Regions from separate parts of the Actinoplanes octamycinicus genome, predicted to be linked through region 1. Evidence: riboswitches for the same ligand, from Rfam matches in the RefSeq annotation. Region 1 holds a riboswitch; each other region holds the start of a gene.
What was found. A riboswitch is a leader RNA that binds a small molecule or an ion and turns the genes downstream of it on or off. The one in region 1 is predicted to bind cobalamin.
Positions count from the first base shown of each region.

Region 1 (7,337 bases):
TCCGGTGGGGCGTTTCTCGGCACCCAGTATGCCTTGACAGTTATATTCCTGCTGGGGCATGTTGGTGGGGTGGACGTCCTGGAAGTGCTCGCCGAACCGGCCCGCCGGCGCATCGTCGACGCGCTGCTGACCCGCGAGGCGAGCGTGGGTGACCTGGTCCAGGCGCTCGGGATGAGCCAGCCCGCGGTCTCCAAGCACCTGCGGGTGCTGCGCGAGGCCGGTGTGGTCAGCGTGCGGGCCCAGGCCCAGCAGCGGATCTACCGGCTCGAGGCGGGGCCGTTCCGGGCCCTCGACGCATGGCTCCGGCCGTACCGGACCTTGTGGGACGGCCACCTGGACGCCCTGGGAAGACATCTCGCGTCGACCTCATCGGAGGAGGAACCGTGACCGGACCGCACACCGAGGCCGCGGTGGTCGCCGACGGCGACCGCTGGACCCTGATCTTCATCCGCGAGCTGCCCCAGCCGCCCGAGCGGGTCTGGGCCGCCCTGGTCGACCCGGAGCGGCTGGACCGCTGGGCGCCCTTCACCGCCTCCCGGCCGCTGACCGAAACCGGTCCGGCCACCCTCACCATGGTGGACGGCGACGAGCGGACCGCGCTGCCCGCCTTCGTTCATCGGGTGGAGGCGACCCAGCTGCTCGAATACACCTGGGGCGAGGATCTGCTGCGCTGGGAGCTGGAGCCGGCCGGGGACGGCACGCGGCTGACGCTGCGGCACACGCTGGCCGATCGTGACATGGACGCGATGGTCGCGGCCGGGTGGCACCTGTGCGCCGACGTGCTCGGGCGGCTGCTGGCCGGCGAGCCGGTGACGGCGATCCGCGGCAAGGCCGCCATGGACCACGGCTGGAAAGACTTGCGCGACCACTATGCGGCTGTCTTCGCATCGTCTACGGACAAAATCTGAAGATCAAGATCTTTGTATTCGCGCGTCCGCTGGGGTGCGGATCGCATGCTCCCGCGCGGGGCGGAGGTCGGTGATCAGGACGCTGGCGCGTCCCGAGCGATCACCGACCCCCTTCAATGCCCGCGGGTGGTCACCGAAAACCCGGTAGTAGGGTCGCGAGCATGACCGTAATCGGACTTCAGCGCCTTATCGTGTCGGTAGCGGACCTGGACCGGAGCCGGGCGTTGTACCGGGATGTGCTCGGTCTCACCGAGAAGTCCGCGTTCGGGGATTTCTCGACGCTGACCGTTCCCGGCACCACCACCGAGATCATGTTGCACCAGCGGCCGCCGACCGCGGGGCTGGCCGGGGTGGCGATCAGTTTCCGGGTGGACGACGTCGACGCGGTGACCGCGGCGGCCGAAAAGGCGGGAGCCGCCGTGATCGACGCGCCGGAGGACCAGCCGTGGGGCGAGCGGCAGGCGGTGCTCACCGATCCGGACGGGCACGTGTTCTGCCTGGTCTCGATCTGACCGCGGGGTGTGATCTCGTGGCGTTGCTCGGCCGCGGGGTGTGATCTCGTGGGGGTTGTTTGACGGGGCGGCTTGTCGGTCGGAAGGATGGGGCCCGAGCGGTTGCGGAGGAACCCGGTGTGAATCCGGGACGGTCCCGCCACTGTGACCGGGGAGCGACCCGCTGACGAGACAGCACGCCACGGCCGGCAGGCCGGAAGGCGAGCGGGGAACGGCGATCCGGGAGTCAGGAGACTCCGGCCGCTCGTGACGACCGACGCGCGGGCGTGGACACCCGCCGGGAGGGAACACCCTGTGACAACTCCGTACCCGTTCTCGGCCGTGGTCGGCCTGGACGACCTGCGCCTCGCGCTCCTGCTGACCTCGGTCTCGCCGGCCGTGGGCGGGGTGCTGGTCCGCGGCGAGAAGGGCACCGCCAAGAGCACCGTGGTCCGCGCCCTGGCCGCCCTGCTCCCGCCGGTCACGGTGGTCCGCGGGTGCCGCTTCGCCTGCGACCCGGCCGCCCCGGACCCGGACTGCCCGGACGGCCCGCACGCCGCCGACACCCCCGCCGCGCACCGCCCGGCCACCCTGGTCGAGCTGCCGGTCGGCGCCACCGAGGACCGGGTGGTCGGGACCCTCGACATCCAGCGGGCCCTGGCCGACGGCGTCAAGGCCTACGAGCCCGGCCTGCTCGCCGCCGCGCACCGCGGCGTGCTCTACGTCGACGAGGTCAACCTGCTCCCGGACCACCTGGTCGACCTGCTCCTGGACGCCGCCGCGATGGGCCGCGCCCACGTCGAGCGCGACGGTGTCTCGGTCAAGCACGCGGCCCGGTTCCTGCTGGTCGGCACGATGAACCCGGAGGAGGGCGAGCCCCGCCCGCAGCTGGTCGACCGGTTCGGCCTGGTGGTCACGGTGGCCGCCCCGCGCGACGCCACCCAGCGCGCCGAGGTGGTCCGCCGCCGGCTCGCCTACGAGCTGGATCCGGCCGCTTTCGCCGCCCGGTTCGTCGCCGACGAGCGCGAGTACGCCGCCCGGATCGCGGCCGCCCGCGCCATCCTGCCCACGGTCGTGCTGCCGGACGCCGAGCTGGACCGGATCGCCCGGGTCTGCCTGGCCTACGGGGTCGACGGCATGCGCGCCGACATCGTGGTGGCCCGCTGCGCGGTCGCGCTGGCCGCCTGGCACGGCCGCGACCGGGTCACCGCCGACGACGTCCGCGACGCGGCCCGGCTGGCCCTGCCGCACCGGCGCCGCACCGATCCGCTCGACCCGCCCGGCACCGACGAGGAGAAGCTGGACCAGGCCCTCGAGGAGGCCGAGCGCCAGGCCCGGGAGGACCTCGCCGGTCAGTCCCGGGACGACGCCGCGGGCGAGGGGCCGGACGACCGGCACCCGGACGACGACCCGGACGGCGGTCCCGGCGGCCCGGATCGCGGGCCGGACGGTGGTCCCGACGGCGGCCCCGGTGGCCCGGCCGGTGGTCCTCCGCCCGGTGGCCCGGGCGGCAGTCCGCAGGCCGACGCGACGCCCGCCGACACCTCGCCGTCCACGCCCGCCGACCCGCCGCCGGCGGGTGACGCGCCGCGCGGCGGTGGCCAGGCCGCCGCGCCCGCCCAGGCCGGCGCCGCCTTCCGCCCGCGCACGCTCCGGATCACCGCGCGCGGCGACGGCGGCCACACCGGCAAACGTTCCCCGGCCTACGCCCGCCGCGGCCGGGTCGTCGGCGCCCGCAAGCCGCTCGGCAAACTCGCCGGCGCCCCGCACCTGCCCGCCACCCTCCGAGCCGCCCTGCACCGCGGCGCCCTGGACGCCGGCCGAGCTACTGTCCGTGGCGACCGTGCTGTCCCGGGGACCGGGGAGGTGGCGCGGGGCCGTGAGCTCGTGTCGGCGCGAGGAGCGTTCCGGGTCGAGCCGCGGGACCTGCGCGAGGCGATCCACGTCGGCCGCGAGGCGAACCTGGTGCTCTTCGTCGTCGACGCGTCCGGCTCGATGGCCGCCCGCAAGCGGATGACGCTGGTCAAGACCGCGGTGTTGTCCCTGCTGCGGGACGCCTACCAGCGCCGCGACCGGATCGGGATGATCACCTTCCGGGGCGCGGACGCCGAGGTGGTGCTGCCGCCGACGTCCAGCCACGAGGTCGGCGTGATGCGGCTGGCCGCCCTGCGCACCGGTGGCCGGACCCCGCTCGCCGCCGGCCTGCGCGCCGCCGCCCGCACCATCGCCACCGAACGCCGCCGCGACCCCCGGCGCCGCCCACTGCTGATCGTGGTCACCGACGGCCGCGCCACCAGCGGCCCGGACCCGCTGCTGCTGGCCCCGGCCCTGTCCGGCGTGGCCACGGTCGTCGTCGACTGCGAGTCCGGCCCGATCCGCCTGGGCCTGGCCGGCAAGCTCGCCGCCGCCCTCCGGGCCGACGTGATGCCGCTGGACCAGCTGGAAGCCGCCACCGGCCACGCGCGTCCGGCGCCCGCCCCGGCCTCTGCCGACCGCGCCTACCGCCGAGCCGCCTGACCGGACGGTCCGGGACGCGCGTCGCGGTTGTCCGGCTGGTTGTCATGGGTGTCTCCGGGCCCCGGAGACACCCATGACAACCAGCCGGGGGCGGGACCGCGGCTGGGCCTCGGGCACGGCGGTGCTCGCGGAGGGGGACGGGCGGCCGGGCTTGGTACGGCAAGGGCTCGGGGAGGGCACGGCGGTGCTCGCGGAGAGACGCGGCCGGCCGGGTGCGGACCGCGTACCGAAAATGGATCTTTGATGTGCAGGGGAGAGCGACCAGATGCCGCAAGGGAAAGTGACCACCGTGCCCGACGACGGGCTGACGACGCGGCAGCGGCGGCGGCAGGCGGTGTTCGCCGTGCACACCGGGCCGGGGAAGGGGAAGTCGACGGCCGCGTTCGGGATGGCGTTGCGGGCGTGGAGCGCGGGGTGGCCGATCGGGGTGTTCCAGTTCGTCAAGTCGCAGAAGTGGAAGGTCGGCGAGGAGACCGCGCTGAAAGCCCTGGACGGGGTCAACGGGACGCCGGTCACCTGGCACAAGATGGGTGAGGGCTGGTCCTGGATCCAGCGCGCCGGGACCGAGCGGGACCACGCCGCCGAGGCGGCCGAGGGGTGGGCGCAGATCAAGCGGGACCTGGCCGCCGAGACCTACAAGTTCTACGTGCTGGACGAGTTCACCTACCCGATGAAGTGGGGCTGGGTGGACGTCGCGGACGTGATCGGGACGCTCGCCGAGCGACCGGGCACCCAGCACGTGGTGATCACCGGGCGGGACGCGCACCCGGACCTGATCGCGGCGGCCGACCTGGTCACCGAGATGACCAAGGTCAAGCACCCGATGGACGCCGGGCGCAAGGGGCAGCAGGGCATCGAATGGTGACGATTCCCCGGGTGGTGATCGCCGCGCCGGCGTCCGGGCACGGCAAGACCACCGTGGCCACCGGGCTGCTGGCCGCGTTCGCCCGGCGCGGGCTGCCGGTGGCGCCGTTCAAGGTCGGCCCGGACTACATCGACCCGGGCTATCACGCGCTGGCCGCCGGCCGGCCGGGCCGCAACCTGGACCCGGTGCTGGTCGGCGAGCAGCTGATCGGGCCGCTCTTCGCACACGGCTCACAAGGCGCCGAACTGGCGATCGTCGAGGGCGTGATGGGCCTTTACGACGGGCGGACCGGGGCCGGCGAGACCGGCTCCACCGCGCAGGTCGCCGAGCTGCTGCAGGCACCGGTGATCCTGGTCGTCGACGCCGCCGCGCAGGGCCGGTCGATCGCCGCGGTGGTGCACGGGTTCCGCAGCTTCGGGACGGTGCGGCTGGCCGGGGTGATCCTGAACCGGGTCGGCTCCGACCGGCACGAGCAGATCCTGCGGGACGCCTGCGAGGAGGTCGGCACCCCGGTGCTGGGCGCGCTGCGCCGGGCCGACGCGGTGTCCGCGCCGTCCCGGCACCTCGGGCTGGTGCCCGCCGCGGAACGCCGGGCCGAGGCGCTCGCCTCGGTGGACGCGCTGGCCACGCTGATCGCCGGCGCGGTCGACCTGGACGCGGTGGCGGCGGTGGCCCGATCGGCGCCGCCGCTGGCGGCGACGCCGTGGACCCCGGAGGCGGAGACCCCGGTTGCGGGCCGCCCGGTCGTCGCGCTCGCCGGTGGTCCGGCATTCTCCTTCGCGTACGCGGAAACCGCCGAGCTGCTGACCGGCGCCGGCGCCGAGGTGGCCGTGGTGGACCCGCTGCGCGACACCACCCTGCCGGCCGGCGCCCGTGCGCTGGTGGTGGGTGGCGGCTTCCCCGAGGTGTACGCCGCCGAGCTGTCCGCCAACGAGCCGCTGCGCGAGGCGGTCCGGGAGCTGGCCGTGGCCGGCCGCCCGATCGCCGCCGAGTGCGCCGGCCTGCTCTGGCTGTGCCGCACCCTGGACGGCGCCCCGATGTGCGGGGTGCTGGACGCGGAGGCGGCGATGACCCCGTCGCTGACCCTGGGCTACCGGGACGCGGTCGCGCTGACCGACAGCCCGCTCGCGGCGGCCGGCACCCGGGTGACCGGGCACGAGTTCCACCGGACCACCGTGCATCCCCGGTCCGGGCTGCTGCTGTCGCCGGCCGGGGGAGCGGCGTGGGCGTGGCGGGGCGCGGATCCGGAGGGGTTCGCGGGTCCCGGGGTGCACGCGTCCTACCTGCATCTGCACTGGGCGGGGCGGCGGGGGATGGCGGAGCGGCTGGTGCGCGCGGCGGCGGCGTGATGGTGGCCGGGGTGCTTGCGGTCGGGGTCGGGGCCCGCGCCGGGACCTCGGCGGGTGACCTGGCGACGGCGGTGCAGGGGGCGCTGGCCGAGGCCGGGGTCGAGGTGCTGGACGGGACCGTGCTGGCGACCCTGGACCGGCGGGCGGCCGAGCCGGGGGTGCAGGAGCTCGCGCGGGAGCGGGGGTGGCGGCTGGTCGCCTTCACGGCGGCGGAACTCGCGGCACAGCCGGTCCCCGGAGCGCCCAGCGACGTGGTGGCCGCGGCGGTCGGGACGCCGAGTGTGGCGGAGGCGGCGGCGCTGCTCGCGGCGGGTGCGGGCGGGGAGCTGGTGCTGCCCAAGCGGGTGTACGGCGGCGTGACGGTGGCGATCGCGCGGGGGTGAGCGGGGCCGCCTCGGAACGAGGGGCCCGGCCGCCCCCGGGAAGCACGGGACGGCCTTGGTCCTGCTCCGGGGTGGGGGTGACGGTGAGCAGCGGAGCCCGCCCGGCGGTCGCCGGGCGGTCTCGAGCCGCGCATCGCCCGCGTGGAGCCACGGGAGGCCGCCCAGGCGTACAAAATGTGGGTCTTTTAAGAAACTTCCCATTCGTGGACCGGGACGTTCTCGTGCATCAGCGGGAGGTAGCGGCGCATCATCTCGTGCAGCGCGCGCTGCCGGTCCATCCCCTTCTTCTCCAGCTCGTGCAGGGTGTCGACCTGCCAGGAGGCGCCGTTCTGCTGGCGCAGGCAGCGCTGCTCGATGATGCCGAGCAGGCGGTCCCGCTGGGCCGGTGAGACGCCCCACTGGTCGAGGCCGTCGGCCGCCTGGGGCAGCAGGCGGCGCAGCACCAGCTCGGTGACCGGCACCGTGCCGACGCCGGGCCAGAAGACGCTGGCGTCGATGCCGTGCCGGGCGCAGGTGTGGAAGTTCTCCTCGGCGGCGCGGAAGCTCAGCTGGGTCCAGATCGGGCGGTCCGCCTCGGCCAGGCTGCGGACCAGGCCGTAGTAGAACGCCGCGTTCGCGATGGTGTCGGCGACCGTCGGGCCGGCCGGCATCACGCGGTTCTCCACGCGCAGGTGCGGGCGGCCGCTGACCACCGCGTAGATCGGCCGGTTCCACCGGTAGATCGTCCCGTTGTGCAGGCGCAGCTCGCTGAGCGGCGGGATGTCGCCGCGCTCCAGCATGTCCGCCGGGTCGTCGTCCTCGCAGATCGGCAGCAGCGCCGGGAA
Region 1 is NZ_JACHNB010000001.1:8,782,894-8,790,230, reverse strand. Features, by position in the region: gene BJY16_RS39830 (ArsR/SmtB family transcription factor) at 70-387, shown strand; gene BJY16_RS39825 (SRPBCC family protein) at 384-908, shown strand; gene BJY16_RS39820 (VOC family protein) at 1,070-1,420, shown strand; cobalamin riboswitch at 1,528-1,657, shown strand; gene BJY16_RS39815 (VWA domain-containing protein) at 1,667-3,916, shown strand; gene cobO (cob(I)yrinic acid a,c-diamide adenosyltransferase) at 4,182-4,781, shown strand; gene BJY16_RS39805 (cobyrinic acid a,c-diamide synthase CobB) at 4,775-6,130, shown strand; gene BJY16_RS39800 (cobalamin biosynthesis protein) at 6,142-6,513, shown strand; gene BJY16_RS39795 (glutamate-cysteine ligase family protein) at 6,699-7,337, opposite strand, start outside.

Region 2 (7,337 bases), 6.4 Mb from region 1:
CCGATGCGGTTCTCGCCATGGGTGAGGTAGCCAGCGCCATGGCGGAGGCGACGCTGATCGCCGGCGCGATCGTCGGCGTGGTGCGTAATACAGTCCGCGATCTCATTGCTGAAGTCGTGGGCGCGTCGATCTCGAAGGCCCTGCAGGCGCTGATGGTCGTGACGATTCCCAAGGTGATAGCCGAGGTGGCGCTGTTGGTCGCCGAATACACCGGCAGGATTACCAAGGTCCTGCAGCGGCTCACCGATGCCGTCGCCGAACTGGGCGGCCGGTTTTCCCGGGTGCTGGCGGCATGCGACCGGTTCAACAAATTCGTCGATGAGGCCATCTTCAGTTCGGTGTTCCTGAACTCGGCGAAGGTGGCTGAGGCCGACGGCTACATCGCGGACAGCGAAGGTGCGCGGGCTGCGTTCAAGGCGGCGTATCGAACCTTCGCTCAGACGGATGATGTCGTCTACGGTACGAAAGCGAGGATCGCGGTGGATGCGCTGCGCGAAGGCCTCCGGGGCAACAGCATCCAGAACGGTGGTGCTGCTGGAGACGCCCTGCGAAAAGGCGGACCCACACCGCCGGACATCGAGATTCCGCAATGATCGCGTGCAGAGGTGTGCGATGACAGAGGATCGGGCGGCTTATCGGAAACGTCGTCTGGCCGAGCTGATGGCTGAGGCCGAGGCTCGTCGCGCCAAGTCGCGGGCGGCGAGGGAGGGCGGCGACCGGAACGGTCCGGTCGTAGAGGTGCGGCGCGGTGCATGGGCCGGTGACCTTGTCGTCCTCGTGGTTCTTCTGTTCGTCTTGTTCGTCCTGCTCACCACAGCGATGACCGTCGAGCGTTTCAGCGGGCACGACTTCGCCGAGGCGAGACGGACGGGGGATGCGACCGTTGTGAGTTGTGCGCGCCGTGGGCCAGTCACCTTTAAGGGGTTCGGTTATTACGATGCGTGCACGGTATCGGTCAACTGGGGCTGGAACGGAACCCGATTGACGATCGACCAGCCAGGTTTCTTCAAGGGGGAGAAGCCCGGGGACACGTTCACGATCGGTGAGAACCAGAGCAGCAGGGGAACCATCGGCTTCTCGCGTCCCGTAGTCCCCTCTCGCGGTTGGGTCACCGCCGTCGCCATGGTCATCGCCTGCGTCGCCCTCATTCCGTTCTTCCTGCTGGTGCTGCTGCTGCGCGAATGGGGCCGGAGGCTGTTCGGCCGGCGTGGTTGACGGCAGTAGGGGCGCGCGACACACCATCTGGCGTTGCGTGGACGGTGTCGTGCCCATATATAGTCTCGATCGCAGCTGGTTCGGCCGCTCCCCGGGAGCGTCCGAGGCAAGAGGGAATCCGGTGTGAGACCGGGACTGCCCCGCAGCGGTGAGTGGGAACGACCGCCGTCATCGAGCACTGGACCGTGAGGTCTGGGAAGCGACGGCCAGTAGGTTCTTTCGAGAGCGCCCACGAGTCCGAAGACCTGCCAGCGCGCCGCACGCGACCGTGTGCGGCGGTCGAAGGCCGCGTGGGACGGCCGACGCCTTCGTTGCCGCCGTGCGCCCACGCGCCCGGCGGGCAGTGTGGTGTCTTCCCGCGCGCCGACTCGCGAGGGAAGAGGGCCATGACGCTCACGCCGGAGAGAAGCCCGGAAAAGAGCCCGGAGAACAGTCCGGAGAAGGGCCCGGAGAACAGTCCGGAAAAGAGCCCGGAGAGTAGCCCGGTAAAGAATCCGGAGAACAGCCCGGGAACGGGCCTGGACGCGAGCCCGCAGACGACAACCGTCCCGGGGCAGCGCCGGCAGGTCATGCGGGTGCGCAAGCGCAACGGCGAGCTGACGCCGGTCGACGTCAACCGGATCGTCGCGGCCGTGGAGCGCTGGATCACCGGGCTGGACGAGGTCGATCCGCTGCGCGTGGCGACCCGGACGATCAGCGGGCTCTACGACGGTGCCACCACCGAGGAGCTGGACAAACTCTCGATTCAGACGGCCGCTGAGCTGATCGGCGAGGAGCCGCAGTACTCCAGGCTGGCCGCCCGGCTGCTGATCGACCTGGTCACCCAGGAGGTCCGCGAGCACGGCGTCACCCGCTTCAGCGAGTCGATCGCGCTCGGCCACGAGCAGGGCCTGATCAGCGACGACACGCTGGCCTTCGTCACCAGGTTCCGGTCCGAACTGGACGCCGCGATCGATCCGGCCAACGACCTCCGGTTCGAGTATTTCGGCCTCCGCACGGTGGCCGACCGCTACCTCCTCAAGCACCCGACGAAGCGCACCCCGCTGGAGACCCCGCAGTACTGGCTGCTCCGCGTCGCCTGCGGCCTGTCCCGCACCCCGGACGAGGCGATCGGCTTCTATCGGCTGATCTCCAGCCTGGCCTATCTGCCCAGCTCACCGACCCTGTTCAACTCCGGCACCCGGCACACGCAGATGTCCTCGTGCTTCCTGGTCGACTCGCCCAAGGACGAGCTGGACTCGATCTACGAGCGGTACCACCAGGTCGCCAAGCTGTCGAAGTTCTCCGGGGGCATCGGCATCGCCTGGTCCCGGGTCCGCGGCCGGGGCGCGCTGATCCGCGGCACCAACGGCCGGTCGAACGGCATCGTCCCGTTCCTGAAGACGCTGGACGCCGGGGTCGCCGCGGTCAACCAGGGCGGCCGGCGCAAGGGTGCGGCCTGCGTCTACCTGGAGCCGTGGCACCCGGACATCGAGGAGTTCCTGGAGCTGCGCGACAACACCGGCGAGGACTCCCGGCGTACCCATAATCTGAATCTGGCCAACTGGATCCCGGACGAGTTCATGCGCCGGGTGGAGGCCGACGAGGACTGGCATCTCATCGACCCTTCGGACGCGCCGGAGCTGCCCGACCTGTTCGGCGAGGAGTTCACGGAGGCGTACCGGAAAGCCTCGGTGAAAGCGGTTAAAACGGTCAAGGCCCGGGACCTCTACGGGCGGATGATGCGGACGCTGGCGCAGACCGGCAACGGCTGGATGACCTTCAAGGACCGGTCGAACGCGCTCTCCAACCAGACCGGCGCGCCCGGCAACACCATCCACCTGTCCAACCTGTGCACCGAGATCCTCGAGGTGAACAGCGACGACGAGACGGCCGTCTGCAACCTCGGCTCGATCAACCTGGGCGCGCACACCACGGCCGACGGGGTGGACTGGGAGCGGCTGCGGGCGACCGTGCGCACCGCGGTGGTCTTCCTGGACCGGGTGATCGACATCAACTACTACCCGTCGGTGCAGGCCGCCGCGTCGAACCCGCGGTGGCGCCCGGTCGGGCTGGGGCTGATGGGGCTGCAGGACGCGTTCTTCACGCTGAAGCTGCCGTTCGACTCGGCCGCGGCCAAGGAGCTGTCCACCCGGGTGCAGGAGGAGATCCTGCTGACCGCGCTGGAGACGTCGGCCGGGCTGGCCGCCGAGTTCGGGCCGCACCCGGCGTACCCGCAGACCCGGGCCGCGGCCGGTCGCCTGCACCCCGAGCTGTGGGGCGCGCCGCTCGGCCAGCCGACCCGCTGGGCCGCGGTGAAGGAGCGGATCGCGGCGCACGGTCTCCGCAACTCGCTGCTGGTCGCGATCGCGCCGACCGCCACGATCGCGTCGATCGCCGGCTGCTACGAGTGCATCGAGCCGCAGGTCTCCAACCTGTTCAAGCGGGAAACCATGTCCGGCGAGTTCCTCCAGGTCAACACCTATCTGGTGGCCGAGCTGAAGGCGCGCGGCCGGTGGACGCCCGAGATCCGGGAGGCGATCAAACGGGCCGAGGGTTCGGTCCAGGACATCGCCGGCCTGCCGGCCGAGATCAAGGACCTTTTCCGTACGGCCTGGGAGCTGCCGCAGCGTGCGCTGATCGACCTGGCCGCCGCCCGGGCGCCGTTCATCGACCAGTCACAGTCGCTGAACCTGTTCCTGGCCGCGCCGACCATCGGCAAACTGTCGTCGATGTACCTCTACGCCTGGAAGTCCGGGCTGAAGACCAGCTATTACCTCCGCTCCCGCCCGGCGACGCGGATCCAGCAGGCCACCGTCTCGGTGATCCCGGCGCTCACCCCGGCCGAGGTCTGCTCCCTGGAAAACCCCGAATCGTGTGAGGCGTGCCAGTAATGTTGCTCGATCCCGGAATGGACCTGACCCTGCGGCCGATGAAGTATCCGCACTTCTTCGACCGGTTCAAGGACGCCATCAAGAACACCTGGACGGTCGAGGAGGTCGACCTGCACGGTGACCTGGCCGACCTGGCCACCCTGTCGGACGCGGAGAAGCACCTGGTCAGCCGGCTGGTGGCGTTCTTCGCCACCGGCGACACGATCGTCGCGAACAACCTGGTGCTCAACCTCTATCAGCACGTCAACTCCCCGGAGGGCCGGCTCTATCTGTCCCGGCAGCTGTTCGAGGAGGCGGTGCACGTCCAGTTCTACTTGAATCTGCTGGACACCTATGTGCCGGATCTGGACGAGCGCGCGGCCGCTTTCGCCGCCGTCGACAACATTCCGTCGATCGCGCGCAAGGCGGAGTTCTGTTTCAAATGGATCGACTCGATCTTCGAGCTGCGAGCCCTGTCCTCCAAGGCGGACCGGCGGGCGTTCCTGCTCAACGTGATCTGCTTCGCGGCGTGCATCGAGGGGCTGTTCTTCTACGGCGCCTTCGCCTACGTCTATTTCCTGCGGTCCCGCGGTTTGCTGCAGGGTCTGGCGTCCGGCACCAACTGGGTGTTCCGTGACGAGAGCATGCACATGGCGTTCGCTTTCGACGTGGTCGACCAGGTGCGCCGCGAGGAGCCGGACCTGTTCGACGCGGACATGGAGCAGCAGGTCCGGGAGATGCTCGCCGAGGCCGTGGAGTGCGAGGTGCAGTTCGCCGCCGACCTGCTGGAACAGGGGGTGAGCGGGATGTCGCTGGGCGACATGCGGGAGTACCTGCAGCACGTCGCCGACCGGCGCCTCCAGGCGCTGGGCATCGCGCCGGTCTACGGCAGCAAGAATCCGTTCGCGTTCATGGAGCTGCAGGACGTCCAGGAATTGTCGAACTTCTTCGAGCGCCGCGTCTCCGCCTACCAGGTGGGAGTTTCCGGCAGCGTCACCTTCGACGACGATTTTTAAATTCAGGACCTTCATATACGCAGGCCCAGCGGGGTGCGGATCGCATGCTCCCGCGCGGGCCGAGGGCGGAGATCTGGCCGCTGCGCGTCCACAACGATCTCCGCCCTCTTCATTGTCCGCGGGTGGTTGCGGAAAAGGAAAACCCGGGACCGGTCTCCGGTCCCGGGCTTCTTCTCAGGCGCGGCGGCGGCGCCGGGTCAGGGAGAAACCGAACAGGCCGGTCAGGGCGGCGAGGATGCCGCCGCCGGCGGTCCAGAACCAGCGGCCGGAGAAGTCCGGCAGCCAGTCCATGCTGAAGCTGCTCTCCTCGACCTCCGCGGACGGCGACGCCGACGGCGCCGGACCGGTCAGCACCGTGCCGGGCTGGTTGTTCGGAACCAGCGGCTTGGCCAGTTCGCCCTGGTCGGCGTCGAGGTCACCCTTCTCGGCGGTCAGCGTCAGGCGCACCTTGAGCGGCAGGCCGAGGTCCGCCTCCGGCACCTTGGTGCTGGACAGCCGCACGTAGTAGGTGCCCGGCAGCGGATCGCCGTCCTGCGGCTCGGCCCACGACCGGACCTGCCGGATCCGGCAGCCGAGCGTCACCTGCGCCGCGTCCCGGGCCGCCACCGGGCTCTGCTCGCCGGCCACGCAGGCCTGCCGGCGGCGCAACCCGTCGAAGACCTCGATGATCCACGACTCGTCGCCGGTGCGGCCGTCGGCGGGCAGGGTGACCGACGCGGCCAGGTCCGGGCGCTGGCCGGCCTCCGCGGTGAACTGCCAGTACAGGTAGTCGCCGGTGACCGCGCCGACCTCGACCGGCTGGTTCGCGGTGATCGCCACGGCGGTCAGGAACGAGGTCCCGGCGGTCTTCACCGGGGCGATCGGCTGCGGGTCGTCGGCGAACGCCGGCGCCGGCACGGCCGCGATGCCGAAGATCGCGGCACCGGCCAGCGCGAGGTGCTTGATCCTCATCAGTTCTCCCTCCAGGTGGCCACCCAGTACCGGGTGATCCAGCCGGCCAGCACGCCGGCGACCAGCCCGGCGATCGCCAGGACCAGCAGGAACAGGAAGCCGCGGCCGAGGCCGGGGGCGTCCGGCGCGTGCGACGCGTCGACCAGGTCGATGCTCAGCTCGACCGGCATGCCCGGCCCGGCCGCGGTCACGGCCGCCGCGAAGGAGTTGCTGACGATCAGGCACAGCTCGGTGGCGGAGTCGGCCGGCTCGTCCGCGTCGTCCGCGTCCGCCGCGTCGGCCGACGCCTTGGCGTCCGCCTTCTGCTCGTCGGCCGACCAGCGCAGACCTGCGGACAGCACGTCCGCGCGCCCGCTGCCCGCGTCCACGCCGCGGACCAGCTCCCGGCCGTCCCTGCTCGCGGCTTTCAGGAGCACCCCGTAGTCCGGGTTCAGCGCCCGGTCGAGCGAGATGCTCACCGAGGCCCGCAGCTCCTGGCCGGGCTGCACGGCCACCCGGTAGAAGCGGTGCTCGCTGATCTTCTCCCGGTCGGTGTAGACGCCCGGGGCGAGCAGCGGCGCGTTGGTGCAGTCGGCGGTGCCGGTGACCACGGCCGGCTGCACCGGCGGCGGCACCGCGGCCCGGTCGACCAGTTGCTGCACCCGGTCGGTCAGCTCCTCCTCGCTCTTCGCCGCGGCGTAGGTGCCGCCGGTCGCGGTGGAGATGCAGACCAGCTGCTTGCGGGTCTTCTCGTCAGGGGTCAGGCCGAGCGTGTCGACGACCAGGTGGGTGCCCTGTGCGGCCAGCTCGCGGGCCACCTCGCACGGGTCCGGCGGGGTGCAGGTGTCCTCGCCGTCGGTGATCAGGACGATCCGCCGTACCGAGCCGGTGTCGCCGAGGTCCTCGGCGGCCTTCTTCAGCGCCAGGCCGATCGGGGTGTACCCGGTCGGCTTCAGGGTGGCGATCGCGTTCTTGGCCTGGACCGCGTTGACCGGCCCGACCGGGACGATCTGCTGGGTGTCCTTGCAGGCGATCTTCTTGTTCTTGCCGGGATAGGTGGCGCCGAGCACCCGGATGCCGAGCTGCGTGTTCTCCGGCAGCGCGTCGACCACCTTGTTGAAGGCGCGCTTGGCCACCGCGATCCGGGTCTCGCCGTCGATGTCGGCGGCGCGCATCGAGCCGCTGACGTCGAGGACCAGCTCAACGCGGGGTGGTTCGGAGGTTTCGGTCTCGTCGGCGTACGCCGGGGCGGCGCCGAACAGGGTGGCGGCACCGATCAATCCAGTCGCCACCACTATGGACAGACTTTTGTGGATCACGCGCC
Region 2 is NZ_JACHNB010000001.1:2,385,991-2,393,327, forward strand. Features, by position in the region: gene BJY16_RS10755 (hypothetical protein) at 1-593, shown strand, start outside; gene BJY16_RS10760 (DUF6346 domain-containing protein) at 613-1,215, shown strand; cobalamin riboswitch at 1,275-1,482, shown strand; gene BJY16_RS10765 (ribonucleoside-diphosphate reductase subunit alpha) at 1,785-4,088, shown strand; gene BJY16_RS10770 (ribonucleotide-diphosphate reductase subunit beta) at 4,088-5,083, shown strand; gene BJY16_RS10775 (peptidase) at 5,258-6,034, opposite strand; gene BJY16_RS10780 (VWA domain-containing protein) at 6,034-7,329, opposite strand.
Region 2: linked by a shared signal. The riboswitch ahead of BJY16_RS10765 (ribonucleoside-diphosphate reductase subunit alpha) and the one ahead of BJY16_RS39815 (VWA domain-containing protein) in region 1 are both predicted to bind cobalamin.

Region 3 (7,337 bases), 6.7 Mb from region 1:
TGGCCGGGATCGGCTGGAACAGCGCAGCCAGTGCCGCGGCGACGGCCGCCGAGTAGCTGACGGGGCGGAGTCGCGCATGCACGGAGCGAGTTGGACGCTGTCCGTACCGCAGTGCCTTCGACATGAGCTCCCCGTCCGCGGCGGTCGGCAGACCGTCGCTAGTCGTTCCTAAAGGTTCATACCGCAGGCGGCGCACCGCTGTCGATCGAAAGAAGGTGAAAGGACGCTGAGAATTTTTCTAGTTGTCGGCGTCCGCGCTCATTCGCCCAGTTCAGCGGCTTGTCGGGACGATGTCATGATCGTCAATTTCGGTTACTTCCCAGTATGTGAAACGGGACATCCGGGCACCCGGCGGCGTGCTGGTTGTCGGGGGCGGGACGTAGTCTCGACGGCGACGACGGGAGAGGGGCCACATGGACGCCGGACTGAAGCGGGACCTGGAGGCGAAGGTCTACGCCGGTGAGCGGCTCAGCCGCGCGGACGGCATCGCGCTCTACGAGAGCGACGACCTGGCCTGGCTCGGCCGGCTGGCCCACCACAAGCGCACCGAGCTGAACGGTGACCGGGTGATGTTCAACGTCAACCGGCATCTGAACCTGACCAATGTCTGCTCCGCCAGTTGCGCCTACTGCTCCTTCCAGCGCAAGCCGGGGGAGAAGGACGCCTACACGATGCGCATCGACGAGGCCGTCCGCAAGGCCAAGGAGATGGAGGACGAGCAGCTCACCGAGCTGCACATCGTCAACGGCCTGCACCCCACGCTGCCCTGGCGCTATTACCCCAAGGTGCTGCGCGAGCTGAAGGCCGCGCTGCCCAACGTCAAGCTCAAGTGCTTCACCGCCACCGAGGTCCAGTGGTTCGAGAAGATCAGCGGGCTGTCCGCCAGCGAGATCCTCGACGAGCTGATGGACGCCGGGCTGGAGTCGCTGACCGGCGGCGGCGCCGAGATCTTCGACTGGGAGGTCCGGCAGCACATCGTCGACCATGCCTGCCACTGGGAGGACTGGTCGCGGATCCACCGGCTGGCCCACCAGAAAGGCATGCGGACCCCGGCCACCATGCTCTACGGCCACATCGAGGAGCCGCGGCACCGGGTCGACCACGTGCTGCGCCTGCGCGAGCTGCAGGACGAGACCGGGGGCTTCGCGGTCTTCATCCCGCTGCGCTACCAGCACGACTTCCACGACTCGGCGGACGGCAAGATCCGTAACCGGATCCAGGAACGGACCACGATGGCCGCCCCGGCCGAGTCGCTCAAGACGTTCGCCGTCTCCCGCCTGCTCTTCGACAACGTGCCGCACGTCAAGTGCTTCTGGGTGATGCACGGCCTGTCGGTCGCCCAGCTCTCGCTGAACTTCGGCGCCGACGACCTGGACGGCTCGGTGGTGGAGTACAAGATCACCCACGACGCCGACTCGTACGGCACGCCGAACACCATGCACCGCGACGACCTGCTCGACCTGATCTGGGACGCCGGGTTCCAGCCCGTCGAGCGCAACACGCGGTACGAGGTCGTCCGGGAGTATGACAAGCCGGTCGGTCTGGCCGAGCGGCGCAGCGAACCGCAGAAGGTCTGGGCCTAGGGTTCGGCGGATGACTCGACAGCGGAGCGCGGGCGGGCTGCGGCGCAACCCAGGCCCGGTGGAGACGGTCGGCGACCTGCTCGGCGCGGCGTTCGCCGGGCTGGTCCTGGGCATCGCGGTGGTGCTGGTCCTGGAGGGCGTCCTGACGCTGACCAGGGTCGCCGACTTCGGCCAGACCAACGGATGGCTGATCGTGATCCTGCCGACCTGGCTGTTCGTGGAGCAGTTCCGGGCGCAGGGCTTCGGCGCCGACCGGGTGATGGCCGCGGCGCTCGGCATCGGGTTCGGCGCGGCGGCGGGCATGACGGTTGCCGGGGTGCTCGCGCCGTACACTCCTCCCCTGGTGAGCGGCGGTGCCGGCGCCGTGACCGCTACGGTCGTGTACTGCTTCGTCTGGTTCTACGGCCTCCGCTGGCTCCGTCAGCGGTCCGGCTGAGGAGAGAGATCATGAGTCCCGCCATCAAGTACACACTGGGCCGCCTGGGCCTGTTCGTGGTGGTCTTCGCCGCGCTCTTCCCGCTCCCGCTGAACATCCTGGTCAAGGCGATGATCGCGTTCGTCGCCTCGGCCGGTTTCGCGTTCTTCCTGCTCCGCAAGTGGCGCGACGAGATGGCCGAGCACCTCGGCTCGGTCGCCCAGCGCCGCGCCGCGGAGAAAGCGCGGCTGCGCTCCGCCCTGGCCGGCGACGACGAGGCCGCCGCGGCCGGCGACCGGGTGGCCGCCGCCGAGAGCAAGGCCGAGAGCGCGACCGGGAGCAAGGCCGACGGTGAGCAGGCCGAGAGCGAGCAGGTCGAGGGTGGCATCGCCGAGGGCGGGCCGGCTGCGGACAAGCTCGCCAGCAACCGGACCGCCGAGGACCGGACCGAGGCGGGCAAATAGCCGCCGCGGAGGTGTCCGACGGAACAGACCCTGAGGTCGAGCAGCGACCGGCGCCCGGCTGGGATAGCGTTTCAGGGACCGCGCCGCAGCGAAGCCGGTGTGAAACCGGAGCTGTCCCGCAACTGTGATCCCTCCATGTGAGGTCTAGCCAGGTCGCCTGGGCGCGGTCGCGAACCCGCGCTCCCGGGGAGGGGCGTCTCGCAGGCGGCGGCCCCCAGGCCCTGTCGGCGATGCACCACACCCGACCGACAGGAGGACCTCGATGAAACGCGCGCTTCTCGCCGCCGGCACGGCGGCCGCACTGCTGCTCGCCGGTTGCGGCGGCACCGACAAGGACGGCACGTCACCGGAGGCCGGCCAGTCCGCCGCGAGCACCGCCGCCAGTTTCCCGGCCACGGTCGGCTCGCTCACCCTGGACAAACGCCCCGAGAAGATCGTCTCGCTGAGCCCGACGGCCACCGAGATGCTCTTCGCGATCGGCGCCGGCCCGCAGGTCACCGCGGTCGACGACCAGTCCGACTACCCGGCCGACGCCCCGAAGACCGACCTGTCCGGGTTCAAGCCGAACGCCGAGGCGATCGCCGCCAAGGACCCGGACCTGGTGGTGCTCTCCGGCGACAGCGACCAGATCGTGGCCCAGCTCGGCAAACTCAAGATCCCGGTGTTCCTGTCCCCGGCCGCGCAGACCCTGGACGACACCTACCGGGAGATCACCGAGTTCGGCACGCTGACCGGGCACCCGGCCGAGGCCGGCAAGCTCACCGAGCAGATGAAGGCCGAGATCGATCAGGTGGTCAAGGGCGTCCCGGCGCGCGCCAAGCCGCTCAGCTACTACTACGAGCTGGGCCCGGAGCTCTACTCGGCCACCTCGAAGACCTTCATCGGCGGGGTGTTCGACCTGTTCGGGATGACCAACGTCGCCGACCCCGCGGACGCCGACGGCAGCAAGGGCGGTTACCCGCAGCTCTCCGCGGAGGCGCTGGTCAAGGCGAACCCGGACACCATCTTCCTGGCCGACACCCAGTGCTGCCAGCAGTCGCCGGACACGGTCAAGGCGCGGACCGGCTGGTCGGCGATCACGGCGGTGCGGAAAGGCCAGGTCTACCCGCTCGACGACGACATCGCGTCACGGTGGGGTCCGCGTACCGTCGATCTGGTCAAGGCCGTGGCCGACGCGGTCCGCGAGATTCCCGCGTCATGAGGCCGGCCGGGCTGCGCCCGGCCTGGCTGCTGGCCGGTGTGCTGGCCGTGCTGGTCGCGGTCATCGCCGGCCTCGCCTTCGGCTCGGTCGCGTTGCCGCCCGGCGCGGTCGCGGCCGAGCTGCTCAACCTGATCCCCGGGGTGGACCTGCACAGCGGGCTCACCGAGCGGGAGATCGCCATCCTCACCCAGCTCCGGCTGCCCCGGGTGGTGCTCGGCCTGCTGGTCGGCGCGATGCTGGCGCTGGCCGGGGCCGCCTACCAGGGCGCGTTCCGCAATCCGCTGGCCGACCCGCACCTGCTCGGCGTGGCGGCCGGAGCCGGGCTCGGGGTGACCGCGGTGATCGTGCTGCGCCCGGCCGCTGACGCGACGGCCGGGCTGCCGATCGGCGTACCGATGGCGGCTTTTCTCGGCGCCCTGGTGGCGGTCGCCCTGACCTGGCTCCTCGGCGCCGCCGGCGGCCGCGACCGATCACCCGGCGCGCTGATCCTGGCCGGGGTCGCGGTCTCCGCGTTCCTCGCCGCGGTGCAGACCTATCTGCTGCAGCGGAACGTGGAGTCGCTGCGCGAGGTGTACTCCTGGCTGCTCGGCCGGCTCGGCACGGCCGGCTGGCACGACGTGCTGGTAGTGCTGCCCTACACGGTGCTGACCGCCGCGATCGTGCTCGCCCAGCGCCGCGAGCTGGACGTGCTCACGGTCGGCGACGAGGAGGCGACCAGCCTCGGCCTGCACCCGCAGCGCAGCCGTTACCTGCTGATCGTCGCGGCGTCGCTGGGCACCGCCGCGGCGGTCTCGGTCTCCGGCCTGATCGGCTTCGTCGGCATCATCGTGCCGCACACGTTGCGCCTGCTCACCGGCCCGAGCTACCGCTCGCTGCTGCCGCTGTCGCTGCTCTTCGGCGCGGCCTTCCTGGCGCTGACCGACCTGCTGGCCCGGGTCGCCGGCGGGGCCGCGGAGATCCCGATCGGGGTGGTCACGGCGTTCCTCGGCGCGCCGTTCTTCATCGTGGTGCTGCGCACCAGCCGCGGGGTGACGACATGACCGATGCCGCCCCCGGTGGGCGGTCCGGTGCGGCGATCCTGGTGACCGATCTGACGGTACGACTGGACGGCGCCCTCATCGTCGACGGCGTCGACCTCGAAGTGACCGGCGGCGAGTGGGTCACCGTGATCGGCCCGAACGGCGCCGGCAAGTCCACCGCCCTGCGCGCCGTGGCCGGCCTGCTCCCCTTCCGGGGCACCGTCCACCTGCACGGCCGCCCGGTCGACCGGTTGCACCGCCGGGACCGGGCCAAGACCGTCGCGGTGGTCGTGCAGAACCCGGTCGTCCCGCCGGCGATGACCGTTTTCGACTACGTGCTGCTGGGCCGGACCCCGTACATCCCGCCGCTCGGCCGGGAGTCCGCCGCCGACCTGGCCGTGGTCGACGAGGAGCTGGCCGCGCTGGACCTGCGCGCGTTCGCCGGCCGCCGGCTGGACACCCTCTCCGGCGGCGAACGTCAGCGGGTCTTCCTGGCCCGGGCGCTGGCCCAGGGCGCCGAGATCCTGCTGCTGGACGAGCCGACCAGCGCCCTGGACATCGGCCACCAGCAGGAGGTCCTGGAACTGGTCGACCGGCTCCGCGCGGAACGCTCGCTCACCGTGCTGGCCACCATGCACGATCTGTCCACCGCCGGCGAGTACGCCGACCGGATGGTCCTGCTCTCCGCCGGCCGGGTGGCCGCCGCGGGCACGCCCACCGAGGTGCTGACCGAGGCCAACCTGGCCGAGCACTACCGGGTCAAGGTCCGGATCATCCCGGGCGACCACGGCCCGCTGGTGGTGGCGGTCCGGCACTGACCCGCGCGGCAGCGGGGCGGGCTTCTTGAGGTTTCCTGTGCGGGTGAACCGAATGGCAACCGGGGTGTGACCGGTCTGCACTCCGGGCGGTGGTGGATCGCCCGAAGTGTGGGGCATGACCGACACGATGGTGGTTGAGCTGGGGCTGCAGGCGATGACGATCGCGGCGAAGCTGTCCGCGCCGGTGCTGCTGACCGCGCTGGCGGTCGGGTTCGCGATCTCGTTGTTCCAGTCGGTGACGCAGATCCAGGAGGCGACGCTGTCGTTCGTGCCGAAGGCGGTGGCGATCGGCGCGGTGCTGCTGTTCACCGGCAACTGGATGCTGCACGAGATGATCACCTACACGACGCAGCTGTTCGACCGGATCCCGGACCTGCTCCGCTGACCTCGCCGCGGATCACCGCTGAAGCAGAAGGCCGCCCGATGGGCGGCCTTTTTCGCGCCTGGCAATCACTGCGACCAGCACCATCGCAAGATCGACAGAGCCCGCCCTCCACCGGGGGCTCCCCCGCTGATCAGTGTGGCGGAGGGGAGGGGATGGCGACGGCGTGGCTGTGGACAGGCAAGAAATGTGGATAACGGCGGGCGGAACGAGCTGCGGGTATTCCCGAGGCGTGCGCTGCGACCGTACCGGACGAGGGGTTGGCTGACCCGAAGCGGACCCGGCGGTCAGCGGCGGCCCGCGAGCACCGCGAACGTCGCGCCCTGCGGGTCGGTCAGCACCGCATAGCGCCCGATCGAAATCGTCGTCGGCGGGTTGACCACCCGGCCGCCGAGGGCGAACGCGTGCTCCGCGGCCACGTCGCAGTCGGTGACCGCGAAGTACACCAGCCAGTACGGCGAGATGTCGGCCGGCCAGCCCTCGCCGATCATCGGCTGGATGCCGGCCACCGGCTGGCGCACGTTGTCACAGAGCAGGTACGGCAGGTTGCCCACCTGCGCCTCGCGGAACGTCCAGCCGAAGACCGCGCCGTAGAAACTCTGCGCCCCGTCCACGTCCCGGGTGTTCAACTCGTTCCAGGTGAGCGCCCCGGGCACGTCGAACACCTCGGCCCCGCGCATCATCCCGGCCTCCCAGACGCTGAACGGCGCCCCGGACGGATCCAGGAACGCCGCCATCCGCCCCTGATCCATCACGTCGAACGGCGCGACCAGCACCTTCCCGGCGGCGGCCTCGACCCGGGCCGCGGTCAGGTCGGCGTCGTCGGTGGCCAGGTAGGTGCTCCAGGTGGTCGGCTGCCCCTCGCCGAACAGTGGGCCCGCCCCGGCCACCGGCAACCCGTTCAGCAGGAACGTGGTGTAGCCGCCGAACTCGGCGCCGGACACCTCGGCGGTCCAGCCGAACAGGCTCGTGTAGAACCGGGTCGAGCCGTCGAGGTCGGACGTGGCCAGATCCACCCAGGTGGGCACGCCGGGCGAAGGAGCGGTCATAGCCGCATGGTCGCATCCGGTCACCAGCGCGGGGATGGAACTGTCAGTCATCTAGCCGAATCGACGACCCTCGTCGCGCCGGAACGCCCACACCGCGAGACTGCCGAGCGCCACCGTCCAGGCGAGCAGCGACAGCGCCGAGCCCCACCGGAACGGGTAGTCACCGACGGCCGCCCACATCAGCCGGACCGCGCCGCCGGTCGGCAGGTAGGGCGCGATCGTCGCGACGAAGCCGGGCTGCCAGCCGGGTGAGCTCATCAGCCCGCCGCCGAAGGCCAGCGGCAGGAACAGCACCTGCGCCACCACGATCGCCGCCTTCTGCGGCAGCGAATAGCCGATCGACAGGCCCATCAGGATGAACGGCACCGAGATCACCGCGGTGGCGGCGGCTCCGGCCAGGAGCTCC
Region 3 is NZ_JACHNB010000001.1:2,094,522-2,101,858, forward strand. Features, by position in the region: gene BJY16_RS09440 (C40 family peptidase) at 1-82, opposite strand, end outside; gene mqnE (aminofutalosine synthase MqnE) at 414-1,583, shown strand; gene BJY16_RS09450 (hypothetical protein) at 1,594-2,019, shown strand; gene BJY16_RS09455 (DUF4229 domain-containing protein) at 2,031-2,462, shown strand; cobalamin riboswitch at 2,505-2,638, shown strand; gene BJY16_RS09460 (ABC transporter substrate-binding protein) at 2,725-3,663, shown strand; gene BJY16_RS09465 (FecCD family ABC transporter permease) at 3,660-4,703, shown strand; gene BJY16_RS09470 (ABC transporter ATP-binding protein) at 4,700-5,500, shown strand; gene fliQ (flagellar biosynthesis protein FliQ) at 5,616-5,885, shown strand; gene BJY16_RS09480 (VOC family protein) at 6,170-6,931, opposite strand; gene BJY16_RS09485 (ABC transporter permease) at 6,983-7,337, opposite strand, start outside.
Region 3: linked by a shared signal. The riboswitch ahead of BJY16_RS09460 (ABC transporter substrate-binding protein) and the one ahead of BJY16_RS39815 (VWA domain-containing protein) in region 1 are both predicted to bind cobalamin.